DNA from 4 places in the Leisingera sp. XS_AS12 genome. Region 1 is predicted to be linked to each of the others. Evidence: riboswitches for the same ligand, from Rfam matches in the RefSeq annotation. Region 1 holds a riboswitch; each other region holds the start of a gene.
What was found. Region 1 has a riboswitch for cobalamin ahead of AB9K35_RS19385 (aromatic ring-hydroxylating dioxygenase subunit alpha). Riboswitches for the same ligand answer to the same signal wherever they lie in the genome.
Positions count from the first base shown of each region.

Region 2: another riboswitch for cobalamin. It lies ahead of AB9K35_RS08735 (CbtB domain-containing protein); the one in region 1 lies ahead of AB9K35_RS19385 (aromatic ring-hydroxylating dioxygenase subunit alpha).
Region 3: another riboswitch for cobalamin. It lies ahead of AB9K35_RS06630 (ferredoxin); the one in region 1 lies ahead of AB9K35_RS19385 (aromatic ring-hydroxylating dioxygenase subunit alpha).
Region 4: another riboswitch for cobalamin. It lies ahead of AB9K35_RS08665 (DUF1636 family protein); the one in region 1 lies ahead of AB9K35_RS19385 (aromatic ring-hydroxylating dioxygenase subunit alpha).

Region 1 covers NZ_JBGFGM010000121.1:7,592-11,795, reverse strand. Annotated here, with positions in the region: gene AB9K35_RS19405 (methyltransferase domain-containing protein) at 1-607, shown strand, start outside; gene AB9K35_RS19400 (hypothetical protein) at 892-1,158, shown strand; gene AB9K35_RS19395 (DUF1523 family protein) at 1,169-1,813, shown strand; gene AB9K35_RS19390 (hypothetical protein) at 1,805-2,077, opposite strand; cobalamin riboswitch at 2,060-2,258, shown strand; gene AB9K35_RS19385 (aromatic ring-hydroxylating dioxygenase subunit alpha) at 2,362-3,597, shown strand; gene AB9K35_RS19380 (2Fe-2S iron-sulfur cluster-binding protein) at 3,602-4,204, shown strand, end outside.
Region 2 covers NZ_JBGFGM010000087.1:74,907-79,110, reverse strand. Annotated here, with positions in the region: gene cobF (precorrin-6A synthase (deacetylating)) at 1-404, opposite strand, end outside; gene AB9K35_RS08745 (hypothetical protein) at 477-980, opposite strand; gene AB9K35_RS08740 (CbtA family protein) at 1,048-1,746, opposite strand; gene AB9K35_RS08735 (CbtB domain-containing protein) at 1,751-1,921, opposite strand; cobalamin riboswitch at 1,955-2,173, opposite strand; gene AB9K35_RS08730 (DUF1636 family protein) at 2,268-2,594, opposite strand; gene cobA (uroporphyrinogen-III C-methyltransferase) at 2,591-3,325, opposite strand; gene AB9K35_RS08720 (cobyrinate a,c-diamide synthase) at 3,322-4,204, opposite strand, start outside.
Region 3 covers NZ_JBGFGM010000079.1:13,816-18,019, forward strand. Annotated here, with positions in the region: gene AB9K35_RS06620 (ABC transporter permease) at 1-204, shown strand, start outside; gene AB9K35_RS06625 (FAD-dependent oxidoreductase) at 201-1,457, shown strand; cobalamin riboswitch at 1,537-1,745, shown strand; gene AB9K35_RS06630 (ferredoxin) at 1,833-2,552, shown strand; gene AB9K35_RS06635 (ABC transporter substrate-binding protein) at 2,539-3,477, shown strand; gene AB9K35_RS06640 (FecCD family ABC transporter permease) at 3,478-4,204, shown strand, end outside.
Region 4 covers NZ_JBGFGM010000087.1:60,822-65,025, forward strand. Annotated here, with positions in the region: gene glpD (glycerol-3-phosphate dehydrogenase) at 1-1,262, shown strand, start outside; gene cobO (cob(I)yrinic acid a,c-diamide adenosyltransferase) at 1,354-1,989, opposite strand; cobalamin riboswitch at 2,040-2,247, shown strand; gene AB9K35_RS08665 (DUF1636 family protein) at 2,343-2,750, shown strand; gene cobW (cobalamin biosynthesis protein CobW) at 2,754-3,788, shown strand; gene cobN (cobaltochelatase subunit CobN) at 3,950-4,204, shown strand, end outside.

The DNA.
Region 1 (4,204 bases):
CGAGGAATCCTACGCGCGCTGGGCGCCGGTATATGACAGAACATTCGGCGCGGTGACCCGCGCTGGTCGTCGGCGCGCAGTGCAGTTCATCAACGCGCGCGAAGGCAATGTGCTGGAGGTCGGCGTCGGTACCGGACTGTCGCTGCAACATTATGCGCCGCATCTGAAGGTCACCGGCATCGATTTCAGCCATGACATGCTGAAAAAAGCCGAGGCAAAGGTACAGGAGATGAACCTGAGCCACGTCGAGGCGCTGCGCCAGATGGACGCGCGCCAACTGGATTTCCCGGACAATGCCTTCGACACGGTTGCAGCAATGCACGTGCTGTCGGTGGTGCCGGAGCCGGAACAGGTCATGCGCGAGATCGCCCGCGTTCTGAAGCCCGGCGGCAAACTGGTCGTCACCAACCATTTCAAGAGCGGCAAGGGGGTGCGTGCATCGCTGGAGCGGCTGTCGGCCCCGCTGGCCAATGTGATCGGCTGGCATTCCGATTTCGAGCTGGAAACCATCCTGAAGGACGACCGGCTGCGCATCGAGCAGCAGGAAAGCTTGCCGCCGCTGGGCATGATGACCTTTCTGGTGCTGGAAAAGCATCAGAACAACTGACCTCTCGTCGCCGCCCCAGCCTGTCGGTTGCGGGCGGCGAGCTTTGTCTCTGTCCTCGAAAAGCCCCCGGCGATTTTGCCGAAGGGCGGTTCGTGGTGCCGAAGATTGGGCGGGGAGGGGATGTAAGTCGCGTTCACATGCCCATATCATTATATGGCATCTTGGCATGATGGGACGGGCATATGAGCGTTACCAGGTTTGAACGGACACGGCTGACCCTGGGCGGGCCGACGCGCGCGCCCGCGTCAGGGCACTGTGATGCCTGCACGCTGGGAGGCTTTTGAATGTTCGGTTTTCTGCGCCTGGTCCTGATTTTGCTGGTGGTTCTGACCCTGGTCTACGGGGCGGTGTCGCTCTACTCCCGCGAAGCGCGGCGGGCGAAGCTGAAGCGTCGCTGGAAAGACAAGGGGTTGACCGGAGACCGCGCGGCCTTCATCCAGCGAGGGCTGAAACAATACGACCGGTCCTTTCGTCGCCGACTGATCCTGCTGGTTTACATCGTTCCGCTGGGGGCGCTGGCGCTCCTGATCTACGTCATTAACTTCATGTGAGGCTCCTCCCATGCGTTTCATCAAATGGGCATTTCTGATCACCTTCTGGGGGCTGTTTGGCGCCTTCCTGCATTATACCTTGCCGCAGTATGATGTGGTGCGCATCGTCAACACCTACGAGGAACGTCAGGAGCTGAACGACTGGACACGCATTTTCTGGTCCAGCCCGGATGATCGCTCGGCGCAGCTGATCAATCGCGACGTGCAGTTTATCCAGGGCGTGCGGCCGAATGGCCGCGCCATCGTCTACCGCAACGAGGATACCGGCTGGAACTGGCCGCCGTATTTCAAGTTCGACACCGCCAACCTCTACACCGACGCCAACGACAGTATTTCGACCAAGGCCAACCCGGAATGGGTGGCGGTGCTGCATTATGGTTGGCGCAACGAGTTCCTGTCGGCCTTTCCCAATGCGGTCTCGATCAAACCGGTGGCCGGTCCGGATGACAAGCCAACCAATTGGTTCACAATCATCTTCCTTGTGTTCCTGGCGGGGTTCCTCTGGGCGATATGGGTGCGTTGGCGGCGCTTCCGCCGGGCGCGCATCGATCCGATGCTCGAGAGCGCAGAGGACAGCCTGTATGCCGCGGGCGATGCCATCGCCGAGCGGCGCGGTCGGTTCCGGCGCTGGCTGCAAAGCTGGAGATCAAATTGACCAAGGGCCGCCGTCGAGGCGGCCCTTTTTGGTTTCCGGGCCGGTAATGCAACGCGCCGTGCAGTCGGGATTCGCTGCAGGGCAGGCGGCTGTCCCCTTGGCCAGATACAGGTCCTGACGCATTTCGAACGCGTCGCACGTTTTGCGGCATTGGACAGGTTTGTCCGCGCCAAGGGTTCTGGCATGCATGTCTTTTTCCGGTTTTTGCGGGTCGGTTTTGGTTCCGCTGGATAGTCGCAAATCGGGCAATTTCCGCTTCAGCAAGGTGCCGTCCTCCGGGGCGGAAAATTGGGAAGCTGGTGGAACAACGACACTGCCTGCGCAACGGAGACCCTGTTTGGGGCATGGCTGAAAGCCGCTGAAGGAGCCTTCAGGCAGCTGCCATGCGCCATCGGTCGAAACGCTGCGGGCCGTCCGACCTCCAGCCTTGCCAGAAACGTCAACCGCGGATGCGGCAGGGCGGTTGCGGGCGTGTGGCCAGCAATCTCTCCAGTCGTGCCCGCACCCAAGCCAACCCGCCGCGGGGCCGCGGCGAAGGAGAGAGACAGATGCTTCAGGACAGCGAAATTCTGGCCAAGCTGATGGCCCGGCAGGAAAATCATTCCCTGGAACAGGCGTTCTACACCGATCCGGGTGTTCTGGATCTGGACATGCGGCAGATTTTCTACCGCGAGTGGCTGTTTGCCATCCCCGCCTGTGAAGTCCCGAAACCCGGGAATTACGTCACCCACCAGGTCGGCAGCTACAACGTTATCATCGTGCGCGGCACCGACGGCGAGGTGCGGGCCTTCCACAACTCCTGCCGCCACCGCGGTTCGGTGGTCTGCAAGGCCAAGAAGGGCAATTCGCCGAAACTGGTCTGCCCCTACCACCAGTGGACCTATGAACTGGACGGCTCACTGCTGTGGGCGCGCGACATGGGGCCGGATTTCGACGCCTCCAAGCACGGGCTGAAGCCGGTGCATTGCCGCGACCTCGCAGGGCTGATCTACATCTGTCTCGCGGATGAGGCTCCGGATTTCGACGCCTTCGCCGACGTGGCACGCCCCTATCTGGAGCCGCACGACCTGGCCAATGCCAAGATCGCCCATGAAAGCGCGATCATCGAGAACGGCAACTGGAAGCTGGTCTGGGAAAACAACCGCGAGTGCTATCACTGCGGTGGCAACCACCCGTCGCTGTGCCGCACCTTCCCCGAGGATCCCTCGGTCACCGGGGTGGAGGGCGGCGAGACCCCGCCGCATCTGCAAAAGCATTTCGACCGGATCGAGGCCGCAGGCTGCCCGGCGCAGTTCCGCATCGATGCGCGCGGCCAGCACCGGCTGGCACGGATGCCGCTGAACGAGGGCGCCGAGAGCTACACCATGGACGGCAAGGCCGCCGTCGCCAAGCCGCTGGGCCGGGTGCCCTTTGCGGACGCGGGCACGCTGCTGAAATTCCACTATCCGACCACCTGGAACCACTTCCTGCCGGATCACTCCATCGTCTTCCGCGTCACGCCGATTAGCCCGACGCAAACCGAAGTCAGCACCAAGTGGCTGGTCCACAAGGATGCGGTGGAAGGTCAGGATTACGACCTGAAGCGGTTGACCGAGGTCTGGATCGCCACCAATGACGAGGACCGCATCGTGGTCGAAGACAACCAGCGTGGCATCAACTCGCCCGCGTACCAGCCTGGCCCGTATTCCAAGGTGCAGGAAAGCGGCGTGATCCAGTTCTCCAACTGGTATGCCGAGCATCTGACCCGCGCCCTGACCGGGCGCCATCTGGTGGCGGCGGAGTAAACCGATGGGACTGCAGGCCAACTTCGAGACCCTCGATGAAACCCTCGCGTGGAAGGACGACGAGATGCTGGAATGCGTCTCGGTGGTGCCGGAAGCGCCGAACACCGCGACCTTCAGCTTCCGCGCGCCTTCGGGCGCTTGGTTCAAGTACCAGCCCGGCCAGTTCCTGACGCTGGAACTGCCGGTGCCGGGGGAAACCGTCTGGCGCACCTATACGATCAGCTCCTCGCCGTCGCGGCCGCTGTCGATCTCGGTCACCGTGAAGGCGCAGGCAGACAGCATCGGCACCCGCTGGATGCTGGACCATCTGCGCCCCGGCATGAAGCTGCGTGCCTCCGGACCGGCGGGGGTCTTCACCCTGCCCAAACGCCCCAGCGGGAAGTTCCTGTTCATCTCGGCCGGCTCCGGCATCACGCCCAGCCTGTCGATGACACAGTACCTGTTTGACCGTGGCCAGTCGCCCGACATCTGCTTTATCAACTGTGCCAAGCGCCCGAGCGAGATCATCGCGCGCCAACAGTTGGAAAGCATGGCCTCGCGGGTGCCGGGCATCAAGCTGCACTTCGTGGTCGAGGAGGACGACCCCTATCAGGTCTGGACGGGGTAT
Region 2 (4,204 bases), on a different contig from region 1:
AGCTTGAGGTCAGCGCGCTGTTGCAGCCGGTCGGCAATGCGCATGGTGCTGTCATAGAGCGAAGGATCGCCCCAGACGAGGAAACCCGCCTTGCCGCCGTCGGGCAGATGCGTGCTGATGTTCTGCCACCAGATCTCGGCAATGGCATCGTGCCAATCGTCGACCCGTTTGCGGTAGTCGCGGATGGTTTCGTCCCGCACCGGCAGGGAGAACTCGACGATCCGTGGGCCGTTGCCCTTGATTGCCTGGTGGCAGATTTCGCGCCGCAGCCCGGCCAGATCATCCTTGCCGCCCCCTTTGTTGGGGATCAGGATCAGGTCCTGCGCGTTCAGCGCGTCGATTGCCTGCAGGGTCATGTGCTGCGGGTTTCCGGTGCCGATACCGATCAGGCTGAGTTCGATCATGGCGGGGCCTTTCATGCGTGGACACGCCCCCTATGGAGCCGTGCCGCTGGTCTTGCAAGCGCGGGGTGACGGTCAGGTGCCCTCAGCGTCGGACGGCACGGTTGTCGTGGCCTCGACGGGCTGTCCCTCCACCGTCAGCGCGCTGTGGTTGTTGGTGTTCAGCGAGACCTTGACGACTGCCCCGGCAGGCAGCGACGGGAGGTGAATCCACTCTGCATAGAGCCGCGCAAGTTTTTCACCATTCACGTAGACATGGGCGTGGCCTTCACCGGGAACATTCTCCGCCGAAGCATTCTGCGGGGCAAAGCGGAAGTTCTGCGGCAGCACCTGCAGGTTCCAGCCGGACATGGGATCCTTGTGCAGACGTATGGCAATTCGGGGTGCATCCGGGCCCGACGGCAGATCGACCGCCGTCGCGTGGTCATGGGCCATCGCGCCCGCGTGGCCACCGCCGTGATGTGCCGGGTCGCCGTGGTCGTGGCCGTCAAAAGTGATGCCATTGCCAGCCGCGGTGACAAAGCCGATGCCGCCTCCGAACAGCAGTCCGATGGCAAAGAGAGCGAGAGAACGGGACATCAAGTCTTCCTCGGACAAGAACTGTCCCCGCCGGACTTCTCCGGCGGGGCGCAAGAGGGCAGCCGGGTCAGGCCGCTGCGAGCGAGCGCTTGCCTTCGGTCTGCCAGAAGTGGCCGGCAAAGGCCCCCAGCAGCACCCAGGCCGCCATTCCGACCCCGAAGGCACGGGCGGCAAACAGCGCGCCGATCTCGGTCGGCACCGGTCCCGAGAAACTCTCGGGTTCGGGGGCGCCGATAACATGCGGCGCCAGCAGCAGTAACGCGGCGATCAGGTAGCTGACCATGTTGCCGCCAAAGGCGATCAGCCACATGGCCACGCCCGCGGTGGCTACGGTGGCGGTCCACCAGATCTGGCGCAGGCCGACATCCGCGGCCGCGACGCCGGGCACCTCGGGGGCCAGCGACAGGCCGGGCGCGAAGTGGAAGGTCACGAAGCCTGCCACACCCCAGAGCAAACCGCTGCGCGCGTTGATCGCATGGCCCTGACGCTCGGCAACCGACATCAATGCAACCATGACCAGCGCATAGCCGGTGTAGGTGAGCATGGTGAAGATGACGCTCAGCCCGTCGCGCACCGGATCGGCGAACAGGCCGGGCAGGTCGGGATGGGCCGACACGGCCTCGGCGCCGAAATGCACCAGTTCACCGCCCTCGTAGAGTTCGGCGTGGAGCAGAACAGGCTGCACGAAATAAAGCTGCAGCAGGGCGGTGATCAGCCCTGCTGCAGCGCCAGCGAACAGGCCGCTGGTCAAAATACGACTGAACATGGCCTTAGTGGCAGGGGAAGCCGGTTGCGTGGCGTACATCGTGCGCCGCGTCATGCAGCGCGGATGCCTGCACATGGCCGGTCAGCGTGAGGATCCCCAGCCCGAGAACCACGGCAAACAGGGCCGGGATTACGGAAGTGCCTGCGGCAGAAGCGTTGAGCGTCTTGGTCGTCATTGATGGTCTCCTTGCCGTCACACCCGACGGCGTAAGTTTTCATTCGCACACGGCCGGTCTCCTGACTCGCGGGTCGCTGCTGCTCTCCTCCTTCCCGGCGTCTTGCGCGCCAGTGGATGCCGGAGAGCCGCTCGCCGCTCACAGTCGCGGGGGCGGTTGAGGCTGCGGTGCCGCGATTTGGTCCACCGTCCTCATTCCCGTTTCAGTCCTGGTGCTTGGGCACCTTTGGACACCGTATTCAATGGTAATGCCTCGCGGGGGCGATTCCGGTCAAGGAAGAAACCGCCCCTTGACCGGTTGTCTGCGGCATATCTGCGGGCCGCGGGGGCAGATTGGCGGTGCGAGGTCAGCCCGGGATGCGGGCAATCGCCTTGAAGCGCAGCTTGCCCAGCGGGCGGGCATCGGCGAAATTGCCGTCAGCGCTGCGGGCGTACAGGCGCAGAAAGGTCAGCACGTCCGGCAGATCGCCAGCGGAAATTTCACCGAACAGATAGGCGGTCTTGCCGGATTGGCGCACCGCCAGTGTTTGCGGCCGCTGGCAGCCGGACATGCAGTCCACCTGCGTCAGATGGGCCGCGATCCCTGCGCGCTCCAGTGCCGCGGCGACCTGCCCGGGCAGGGCAGGGTCCGCATCGCGGCAGGTGCGGCACAGGGTGAGGGTCGGCACGCTCATGCGCCGGGCAGGTCCTGATCTGCCAGCGGCCCGTAGAGGATCAGCACCGGGGCGGTGGTTTCCATGGCGCGCAGCACCTGCGGCAGTTCACCGACTGTGTGGCAGAACAGCTTCTGCTCCGGGGTGGAGACGCCCTGCGCCACCAGCGCGTGGGTCTCCGCAGGCAGCCCGGCCTCCATCAGCTTTTCCGCCAGCGCGACGAAGGTACGCTTGCCCATATAGACCACGGTGGTGGCCTGCGGGTCGGCCAGCGCCGCCATGTTCAGATCGTCCGGCAGCCCGCCGGTCACGTCATGGCCGGTGATGAACTGCAGCCGCCGCGCGGTCAGCCGACGGGTGAGCGGGATATTGGCCGCCGCCGCCGCCGCCGAGGCCGCGGTGACGCCTGGCACGATCTCAAACCCGATTCCGGCTTCGCGCAGGGCGGTGATTTCTTCCTCGAGACGGCCGAAGACGCCCGAGTCGCCGGATTTCAGTCGCACCACCCGCAGCCCGGAGGAGGCATAATCGACCAGCAGCTGGCTGACATGGTCCTGCTTGGGCGAAGGTCGCCCGGCGCGTTTGCCCACGCCCACCAGGTCGGCATCGGCACGGGCATGGCTCAGGATCGGGCCAGAGGACAGATCATCGAACAGGATCGCATCCGCCGTCTCCAGCCGTTTGACGGCTTTCACGGTCAACAGCTCCGGATCGCCGGGCCCGGAGGAGACAAAGCTGACAAAGCCGCTCATGCGCGTTCTCCGGTGATCAGGTGGAAGAAGGTGCCGGTCACATTGCACTTGACCGATCCGGTCTCGGGCACCGGGTTTCCGTCGGCGTCCATGACATTGGCCAGCGGCGCGTCGGGTTCTTCCAGAATGGTGGAATAGTGGAATTCGTGACCGCGCAAGGCGGTGCCGGCAGCAAAGCCGGGTATCTCCGCCTGCAGCACCGCGCGGCGGTAGCCGAGGTGGAATTTGCGCTTCTCATAAGACGTCACCAGCCCCAGCAGGCCCAGCATCTGGTGGCGGTTGCCCTGCTTGTCGATCAGCGCCTCGCCGAGCGCCATGTAGCCGCCGCATTCGCCGTGCACCGGCTTGGTCTGCGCGTGTTTCCGAACGCCCGCGCGGAAGGTCTCTGCCGCGGCCAGCGCCCCGCCATGCAGTTCGGGATAGCCTCCGGGCAGCCAGACCAGGTCAGCGTCCAGGGCCGGGGGCTCATCCGCCAAGGGCGAGAAGGGCAGAATCTCGGCGCCAGCGGCACGCCAGCCTTCCAGCAGGTGCGGGTAGGTGAAGGAAAACGCCGCATCGCGCGCCAGCGCAATGCGCTGCGCGGGCGGTGTGGGCAGGCTGGCGGGTGCCGGGGCCTGACCGGACAGCGCCGCGGATTTGATCGCTTCCAGATCCACATGCTCGCGCAGGAAGGCGGCGTAGCCTGCGATGGCGGCTTCCAGATCGGGGTGTTCGACTGCCTGGATGAGGCCGAGATGCCGCTCCGGCAGGGTCAGGTCACCGCGGCGGGGCAGGGAGCCCAGCACCTTGATGCCTGCCTTTTCCATCCCCAGCCGGGTCAGCCGCTCATGCCGCGGGCTGGCGACGCGGTTCAGGATAACGCCGGCAAAGGGCAGCTCA
Region 3 (4,204 bases), on a different contig from region 1:
AGCTTGGCCATCGCGATCATCTTGCTGGTGGCGGCGGAAATGCTGGGCGCCGAACATGGCATCGGCGCCTACATCCTGCAGGCCGGATCGCTGTACGACCTTGAACGTTTGTTTGCCGGGGTGACGATCCTGTCGCTGCTGGGGGTGCTGCTGTCTACCACCGTCGGGCTGGTGGAAAAGCACGTTCTGGGTTGGCGGACATGAGCCGGAAGACCGAGAGTGATTATGATGTGGTCGTGGCCGGTGGGGGCGCTGCCGGCATCGGGGCGGCGCTCGGCGCTGCCCGCGCAGGCGGCAAGGTATGCCTGGTGGAAAAATACGGCTTTCTCGGCGGCGCGGCGACCACGTCGCAGGTTCTGGCCTACTGCGGATTTTTCCAGCAAGGGCCTGAGCCGGTAAAAGCCGTCGGTGGGGCCGGGGATCTGGTTTTGGCGGCCATGCGGGCCTGCGGAATGAATACCGAGGCCCATAATTCCGAAACCACGGGCAACTGGATCATCCTGTTGAACCCCGAGATCGCAAAGCTGGCGTTCGACCGGGTGCTTGCCGATCACGGCGTTGATGTGCTGCTGCACTCTCGTGTCGCCGCCGCAACCAGAACGGCTGACCGCATAGAGGCTGTAACCGTCGCCGGGATGGAGGGCCGCCGAAGGATCATCGCTGAGGGCTTTGTCGATGCGACTGGCGACGGCAATCTGTCCCTCGTGTCTGGCATCACAATGCGTGAGGGCGACATGAACGGCCAGTTGCAGGCCGTCTCTGCCCCGATCCGGATTTCCGGGTTGGATCCGCGGGTCCCCTTTGACAGGTCGGCGATCAAGGCGGCCATCCAGCGTTACAACAAGACCGGCGCCTATCCGATCCGCCGCGAGGATGGCGGCATCTATACGCGCATTCCCGGCACTGGCGACATGTGGTGGATGATCATTGACCTGGCGCTGCCCGACCTCACGTCCGCCAGTTTTACGCGGGCGGAGCGGTGCGCGCGGGAGATGGCGAATGACTATGTGCAGATGTTGCGCGATCACGTGCCGGGGTTCGAGCATTGCTTCTTGGCCCAGTCTGGTCCGCAGATCGGCATTCGTGAAAGCAGGCACCCTGCCACGCGGTATGAGATGACGGCCGAGGATCTCGCCTGCGGGCGGCAACGCTCCGACAGCATCGCCCGGGCGGCGTGGCCCGCAGAGTTGCACGGTGAAGCCGGCAAGCCGGTCTACCACCCGGTTGGCGGGCATGGTTACGCCTCGGTTCCACTGGACAGTCTGCGGGCGCGCGGCCTCGACAATCTGTTTGTGTCTGGCCGCGTCATCGGGGCCGATCCTGTCGCTTATGGCTCGGTCCGTGTCATGGGGACGGCTTTTGCCACCGGGGAAGCCGCAGGCATCGCCGCAACAATGGCAACCGTAGACGGGGAGCGCGTTGGCGCGCAGGTGCGCCGCCTCGGGGGGCTGACCTGATCATGTTCCGACGCATCCTCCCTGCTCGAAGGGCTTGGTTGCGTGGCGACATATAGCGGTTGACAGGGCAGGCCGATTTGAGCAGACAAAAATCGATGGTTCCCGGCCGAGTATGGCAATGGGATGAAAAGGGAATCTGGTGCGGGCTGAGCGGCCCAAGTCCAGAACTGCCCCCGCAACTGTGAGCGGAGAGTACCCCGTCAGAACCACTGGATCCGGCGGATCCGGGAAGGGACGGCACGCTTTGATCCGCAAGTCAGGAGACCTGCCATCGGTAAACCGTAACCAATCGGGCGGAGGGCCCGTGGAGGAAGAGATGACAGTGTCCCCAGCGCTTCGCGCCAGCGCCTGCCTGCCTCCGCTTGAGAGGCTTGCATGGACGCCCGAATTTATCTGATCTCCGCTTCGTATGTCAGCCAATCCCGCTTTCAGGCCCTGGCCGAAGGGCTGGCGGCAGCGGCGCCCAGTGCGGCGGTGGCGGTCCGGCTCGAAGCCAGCGGCGAGGGGCTTTGGCGGGCGCTGGACGATATGACCGCGTTGGGAGCGACGCGGATCGAACTGCGTCCGGTTGGCCTCCCGTTTTCGCAGAGCATAGAGGCCTGGCTGCCCGGCGCAGTGGGGGCCTGGCTGGCGCGCCAGACCGGGACACGCCCGAAGGTTCTGCTGGCTGAGGCCCCGCAAGCTGACACCTCGGTCCTTGGCCATGTTGCGCGGGCTGAGGTGCCGCTGACGGAGGTGGAACCGAGACCAGACGGCGAATTGGGCAAAGGCTGGAACAGTCCTCCGCCCCATCGTCACCACCTGCTGGTCTGCACTGGACCGCGCTGCCATCTGAAGGATGCACCCGACCTGTTGGCGGCGCTGAAGGCCGAGTTGGGCCGCATGCAGTTGGCCTCTGACTGTCTTGTGACCGCGGCCGGCTGCCTGTTTCCCTGCAACAACGGGCCTGTGATCGTGCACTATCCAAAAGGGGATTGGTACCGGGTCCGCGATCTGGCGGATGTGCGCAGCCTGGTGGCCCGGGTTCTTTGCGCGGGGGATGTTCCGCAGTCCCTGCTTATTCATCAATCAGGAGAAACCCATGAATTTGCTTAGAGTTCTGATGCCGCTGTGCCTTGTTGCGGCCGCCGGTGCGGCGCAGGCCGATCCGGTGACCGTTCAAAGTTGTGGGAGCTCCTATACTTACGAAACGCCGCCGAAGCGGGCCATTACCTTGAACCAGCAGGCCACCGAGGTGATGCTGGCACTCGGTCTGCAGGACGCCATGGTCGGCACCGCCTATCTCGACGACGAGATCCCGGACCAGTGGCGGGATGCATTCGACAGCGTCCCCGTTCTGGCCGAGAAATATCCGGCTGCAGAAATCGTGCTGACCCAAGAGCCCGACTTCCTGTTCGCAGGCTTTGCCTCTGCCTTCTCGGAAGACAATTTGGGATCGGTGCAGAAGTGGCACGACTTGGGCGTGGGGACCTATCTGGTGGATGCGTCGTGCAGGTCTGCGCACCCTCAGGACGTGCCGCTGACCATTGCGCCGATCCTGCGCGACATCGAAGTGATTGGCGACATTTTCGGCGTTCAGGATCGCGCGGATGCGCTGATCGCCGAGACCAGGGCGCGCATCGAAGCGGTGCAGAACAATCCCGCGGGCGGCGGGCGCAGCGCCTTTATCTATGACAGTGGCACCGACACGCCGTTCTCGATCGGTTGCTGCGGCGGCCCGGCACTGGTCGCCAAAACCGCCGGGTTGACCAGCATCAGTGCGGACGTCGAAGGCGCCTGGGTTGATCTGGCCTGGGAACGCGTGGTCGAGGCCGACCCGGATGTGATCCTGCTGATCGAGGCAGGCTGGTCCTCGGCGCAGGAGAAACGGGAGTATCTGGAAAACGATCCCGTGCTGTCGCAGCTGACGGCGGTGCAGAACGGGCGTTTCGTGGTGGTGCCGTTTTCCGAGACATTGCTGGGCATGCGCTTTGCCGACGGAGTTGAAAACCTGAACGCGCAGCTGGCGGCGTTGCGCTGAATGCAGGCCCGCTTCTCGCTTCTGTTTCCGGCAGCCTTGGTAGCGATGGTCCTGGCAGCCGTCGCCGGGGTGTTGTGGGGCACGGCCGACATCGGCTGGGCGGACCGCCTTGCGATCCTGAGCCGGAGCGAGGACGCACCGCGCGGCCTGTCGCTGATCGTGTGGCAATGGCGCATCCCGCGGGTGCTGGCCGTCGGGCTGATCGGCGCGGGATTGTCGCTGGCCGGTGCGCTGATGCAGACAGCGCTGCGCAACCCGATGGCGGATCCCTACCTGATGGGGCTCTCCTCGGGGGCGTCGGCGGCAGCGGTGGCGGCGATCATCTGGCTGCCCGCGGCGGTCACCGACCGGCTGGGAGTGCCGCTGATCGCCTTCCTCGGAGCGGCGGCCGCTTTTGCGCTGACCATGGGGTTGTCCCAGCGGCGGGGGCAACCGATGGATCCGCTGATCGTGGTGCTGGCGGGAGTAGCCGTCTCGCTGATGTTCCAGTCGCTGACGGCCTTCTTCCTCTATATTGGCGACCCGCATGCGACCCGCAACGCGATGGGCTGGCTGATGGGCACCGCTGCCGGAACAGAATGGCAGGAGGTGCCGCTGCTGGCGGTAGCGGTGGTGGCGCTGGGGCTCATGTTCCTGACCCAAGCCAATGCGCTGGACGCAACGCTGCTGGGAGAAGAGCGCGCACAGGCGCTGGGCATCCGCACCGCGCGGCTGCGGGCGATGATCT
Region 4 (4,204 bases), on a different contig from region 1:
CCTCGAAACTGCTGACGACCTTCATGCCCTGGATGAAAGGCCGCCGCCCGGCCTGGCTGATCCGGCTCGGGCTGTTCCTGTACGACTCCTTGGGCAAACGCGGCATCCTGCCCGGCACCGCCAAGCTGGACCTGACCCGGGACGAGGCGGGCAAGGTGCTGAAGGACAAGTTCAAGACCGCCTTCGAGTACTCCGACTGCTGGGTCGAGGACGCCCGGCTGGTGGTGCTGAACGCCCGCGACGCGCAGGCGCGCGGTGCGCAGATCCTGACCCGCACCGAAGTGCTGTCGGCAGAACGCCATTCCGAACACTGGGTGATCCGCACCCGCGATCACGCCAGCGGCAAGGAGCAGGAGCACCGCGCCAAGATGCTGGTCAACGCTGGCGGGCCGTGGGTTGCGGATGTGCTGCATCAGAAACTGGGCCAGAACAGCCGCGAAAACGTCCGCCTGGTGCGCGGCAGCCACATCGTCGTGCCGAAACTGTTCGATCACGGGCGTTGCTATTTCTTCCAAGGCACCGACGGGCGGATCATCTTCGCCATTCCTTACGAGCAGGATTTCACCCTGATCGGCACCACCGACGCCGACCACCCGGATCCCGATACCGCCCCTGAATGCACCCCCGAAGAGCAGCAGTATCTTGCTGATTTCGCATCTGAATACTTTGAGAAGCCGGTGACGCGGGACGACATTGTCTGGACCTACTCCGGGGTGCGCCCGCTGTATGATAACGGCGCCAGCTCCGCCACCGCGGCGACCCGCGAATATGTGCTGACGCTGGATCAGGCACAGGCGCCGCTGCTGAACGTCTTTGGCGGCAAGATCACCACCTACCGCAAGCTGGCAGAGGCGGCGCTGGCCAAGATCGGCGAGGCATTTCCGCAGCTCCCCGATGATTGGACCGCGGGCGTGGCGCTGCCCGGCGGCGATTTTGCAGTGACGGATGTCGAGAAGCTGACTGCGAAATTGGCGGCGGACTACCCCTTCCTGACGCCCTACTGGGCGGGCCGGATGATCCGCGCCTATGGCACCGAGGCTTGGGAAGTGCTGGGCGATGCCAAGACCGCCGGAGATCTGGGCGAGGACTTCGGCGCAACGATCACCGCGCGGGAGCTCGACTGGGCGATTGCCCGCGAATGGGTGCGCGCAGGCGACGATTTCCTGTGGCGGCGCACCAAGCTGGGCCTGAGGCTGGATGAAACCCAGCGCGCGGCGGTGGATACCTATATCCAAGGCAAGGCAGCTCAGCTCGCCGCATAAAAGTGTTTTGCCCGGCGGCACCGCAGGACTGCGCCTGCCTGCCCCTCCGGCAGGCGCAGTCGCGCCCACCAAGGCAGGCTACGCGCTCAGCTTAAAACTCAACGCCCTTCTGCGCCTTCACCCCGGCGCGGAACGGGTGCTTGATCTGGCCCATCTCGGTCACCAGATCGGCGATCTCGATCAGCTCTTCCTTGGCGTTGCGCCCCGTCAGCACCACATGGGTCATCGGCGGCTTCTTCTCCACCAGGAACTCCAGCACCTCTTCCAGGTCCAGATATTCATAGCGCAGTGCGATGTTGATCTCGTCCAGCAGCACCATGGTGTTGCGCTCGTCCAGGATCATCTCCTTGGCCTTCTCCCAGCCCTTTTGCGCGGCGGCAATGTCGCGGGCCTTGTCCTGGGTCTCCCAAGTGAAGCCCTCGCCCATCGCATAGAACTGGCAGAGATCGCTGAAGTTCTCCTCGATCAGCGTGCGCTCGCCGGTCTGCCAGGCGCCCTTGATGAACTGCACCACGGCACAGGGCATCTTGTGGGCGATGCAGCGCATGATCATGCCAAAGCCGGACGAGGACTTGCCCTTGCCCGGCCCGGTGTGGACAATGATCAGCCCCTTCTCGCCGTCCTTGGTTTTCATCATCCGGTCGCGCGCGGCCTTTTTCTTGGCCATCTTGGACGCGTGACGGGCGGCTTCTTCTTCTGAAATGCCGGTTTCAGACTTTTCGCTCATGGGGGCTCTCCAGCTGTTTGGCGCAAGTCTTGACAAAGAAGGGCGCGATAGCGCAAGGGGGTTTCGCTGGTTCCTGCAATTGCAGGCGAAGAGGGAATGTGACAGCGGCCACTGACGGCCCAAGCACAGCCGCCCCCGCGACCGTGACCGGATGAGGCCGCCATGCCACTGGGACAGCCCGGGAAGGCAGGATGGCCGACAGGGCGAACGCCCTGGCATCCGCAAGCCGGGAGACCTGCCAGCGTGTGAGAGATCAACGGGCGGGCGGGGTGTTCCGCGACCGGGTGAGAGGCAGGCAGACCGCCGCCCCTTTTCGGCCATCCCGCATGCCTGCAACGACAGGAGACGTGCCTTTGGCTGACGAACAGGCGCCCACCGCCGCCCCGAAAGACCCGGTCACCCTGACCGTGTGCCTGACCTGCCGCACCGAGGGCGCCGACCCGGAGGCCACCCGTCCCGGCGCCATCCTGCACGCTGCCCTGAAAGAAGCGGGCATGCCCGAGGGCGTCACCCTGCGCGGTGTGAAATGCCTGTCGGCCTGCTCGCGCGGCTGCTCTGTGGCGCTGACCGGCGGCGAGGCGCGCTGGAGCTACATCTACGGCGACATGGACCCGGACCAGCACGTGCCCGAAATCCTTGCAGGCGCCGCCGCCTATGCCGCCACCGCCGACGGGCTGGTGCCCTGGCGCGAGCGCCCCACCGTCTTCCGCAAACAATCCGTCGCCCGCATCCCGCCGGCCGCCTTTCCTTCTGAGGAGTAATTCATGAGCGATCTCAACAAGATCCCCGTCACCGTCATCACCGGCTTTCTGGGTGCGGGCAAGACCACGCTGATCCGCCACCTGATGCAGAACCCGCAGGGCAAGCGTCTTGCCGTGGTGGTGAATGAATTCGGCACCGCCGGTGTGGACGGCGATATCCTGAAATCCTGCGCCGACGACAACTGCCCGGCGGAAAACATCATGGAGCTCGCCAACGGCTGCATCTGCTGCACCGTGGCGGATGACTTCATCCCCACCATCGAACAGCTGATGGCACTGCCGGAAAAACCCGATCACATCGTGATCGAAACCTCCGGTCTGGCGCTGCCCAAGCCGCTCTTGAAGGCCTTCGACTGGCCCGCGATCCGCTCCCGCATCACCGTTGACGGGGTGATCGCGCTGGCCGATGCCGAGGCCGTCGCCAAAGGCCAGTTCGCGCCGGATCTGGACGCCGTGCAGGCCCAGCGCGAGGCGGATGACAGCCTCGACCACGAAACCCCGCTGTCCGAGGTGTTCGAGGACCAGATCTCCTGCGCCGACATTGTGCTTTTGTCCAAGGCCGATCTGGCCGGCGACGCAGGCGTCGAAAAGGCCCGCGCGGTGATCGAGGCCGAGGCGCCGCGCAAGCTGCCGATCCTGCCGATGAGCGAAGGCGTGATCGATCCGCGCATCATCCTGGGTCTCGGTGCGGCGGCCGAGGACGATCTCGATGCCCGCCCGAGCCACCACGACGGCCACCACGACCATGAGCATGACGATTTTGAAAGCATCGTGGTCGAAATGGGCGAAGTCTCCGACCCGGAAGCGCTGCAGAATGCCATCGTGAAACTCGCCCGCGAACGGAACATCCTGCGCGTCAAAGGCTATGTCGCGGTCGAGGGAAAGCCGATGCGGATGTTGGTTCAGGCCGTGGGTGAGCGTTTGCGCGCCCAGTACGACCAACCCTGGGGGGCGCAGCCGCGCAAGACCGCCCTGGTGGTCATTGCCGAGCATGACAACATCGACGAACAGGCGATCCGCGCCGAGCTGGGGGCCTGATAGCAATGGAAGCGAAGTGCCAGATTTCGAGCGTCTCGGCCCGGCGGCACGCCGGGCAGCGCCCGTCCGGCCCCCCACGGGGCGGGCGCTTCGCTTCCCGCCCCGCCGGGCCGGGCGCTGCCCTCAGCGCTTTGAAGCACCACTCGGGAAAGGCCTGACCCATGCACGTCGTCTTCCGCGAAAGCCACGGCCTTGACGAGACCGACACGCCGCAGGATCTCGGCCAGACGCCTGCGGACCTTGTGGTGCTGTCCTTCTCCGACAGCGACCTCGGGGCTTTTGCGGCGGGGTGGCACCGTGCGGACGGCAAGCTGCCGACTTTGCGCCTTGCCAACCTGGTGGCGCTGAAGCACCCGCTGTCGGTCGACGTCTACGCGGAACAGACGCTGGAGGGCGCCAAGGGCATCCTCGTCCGG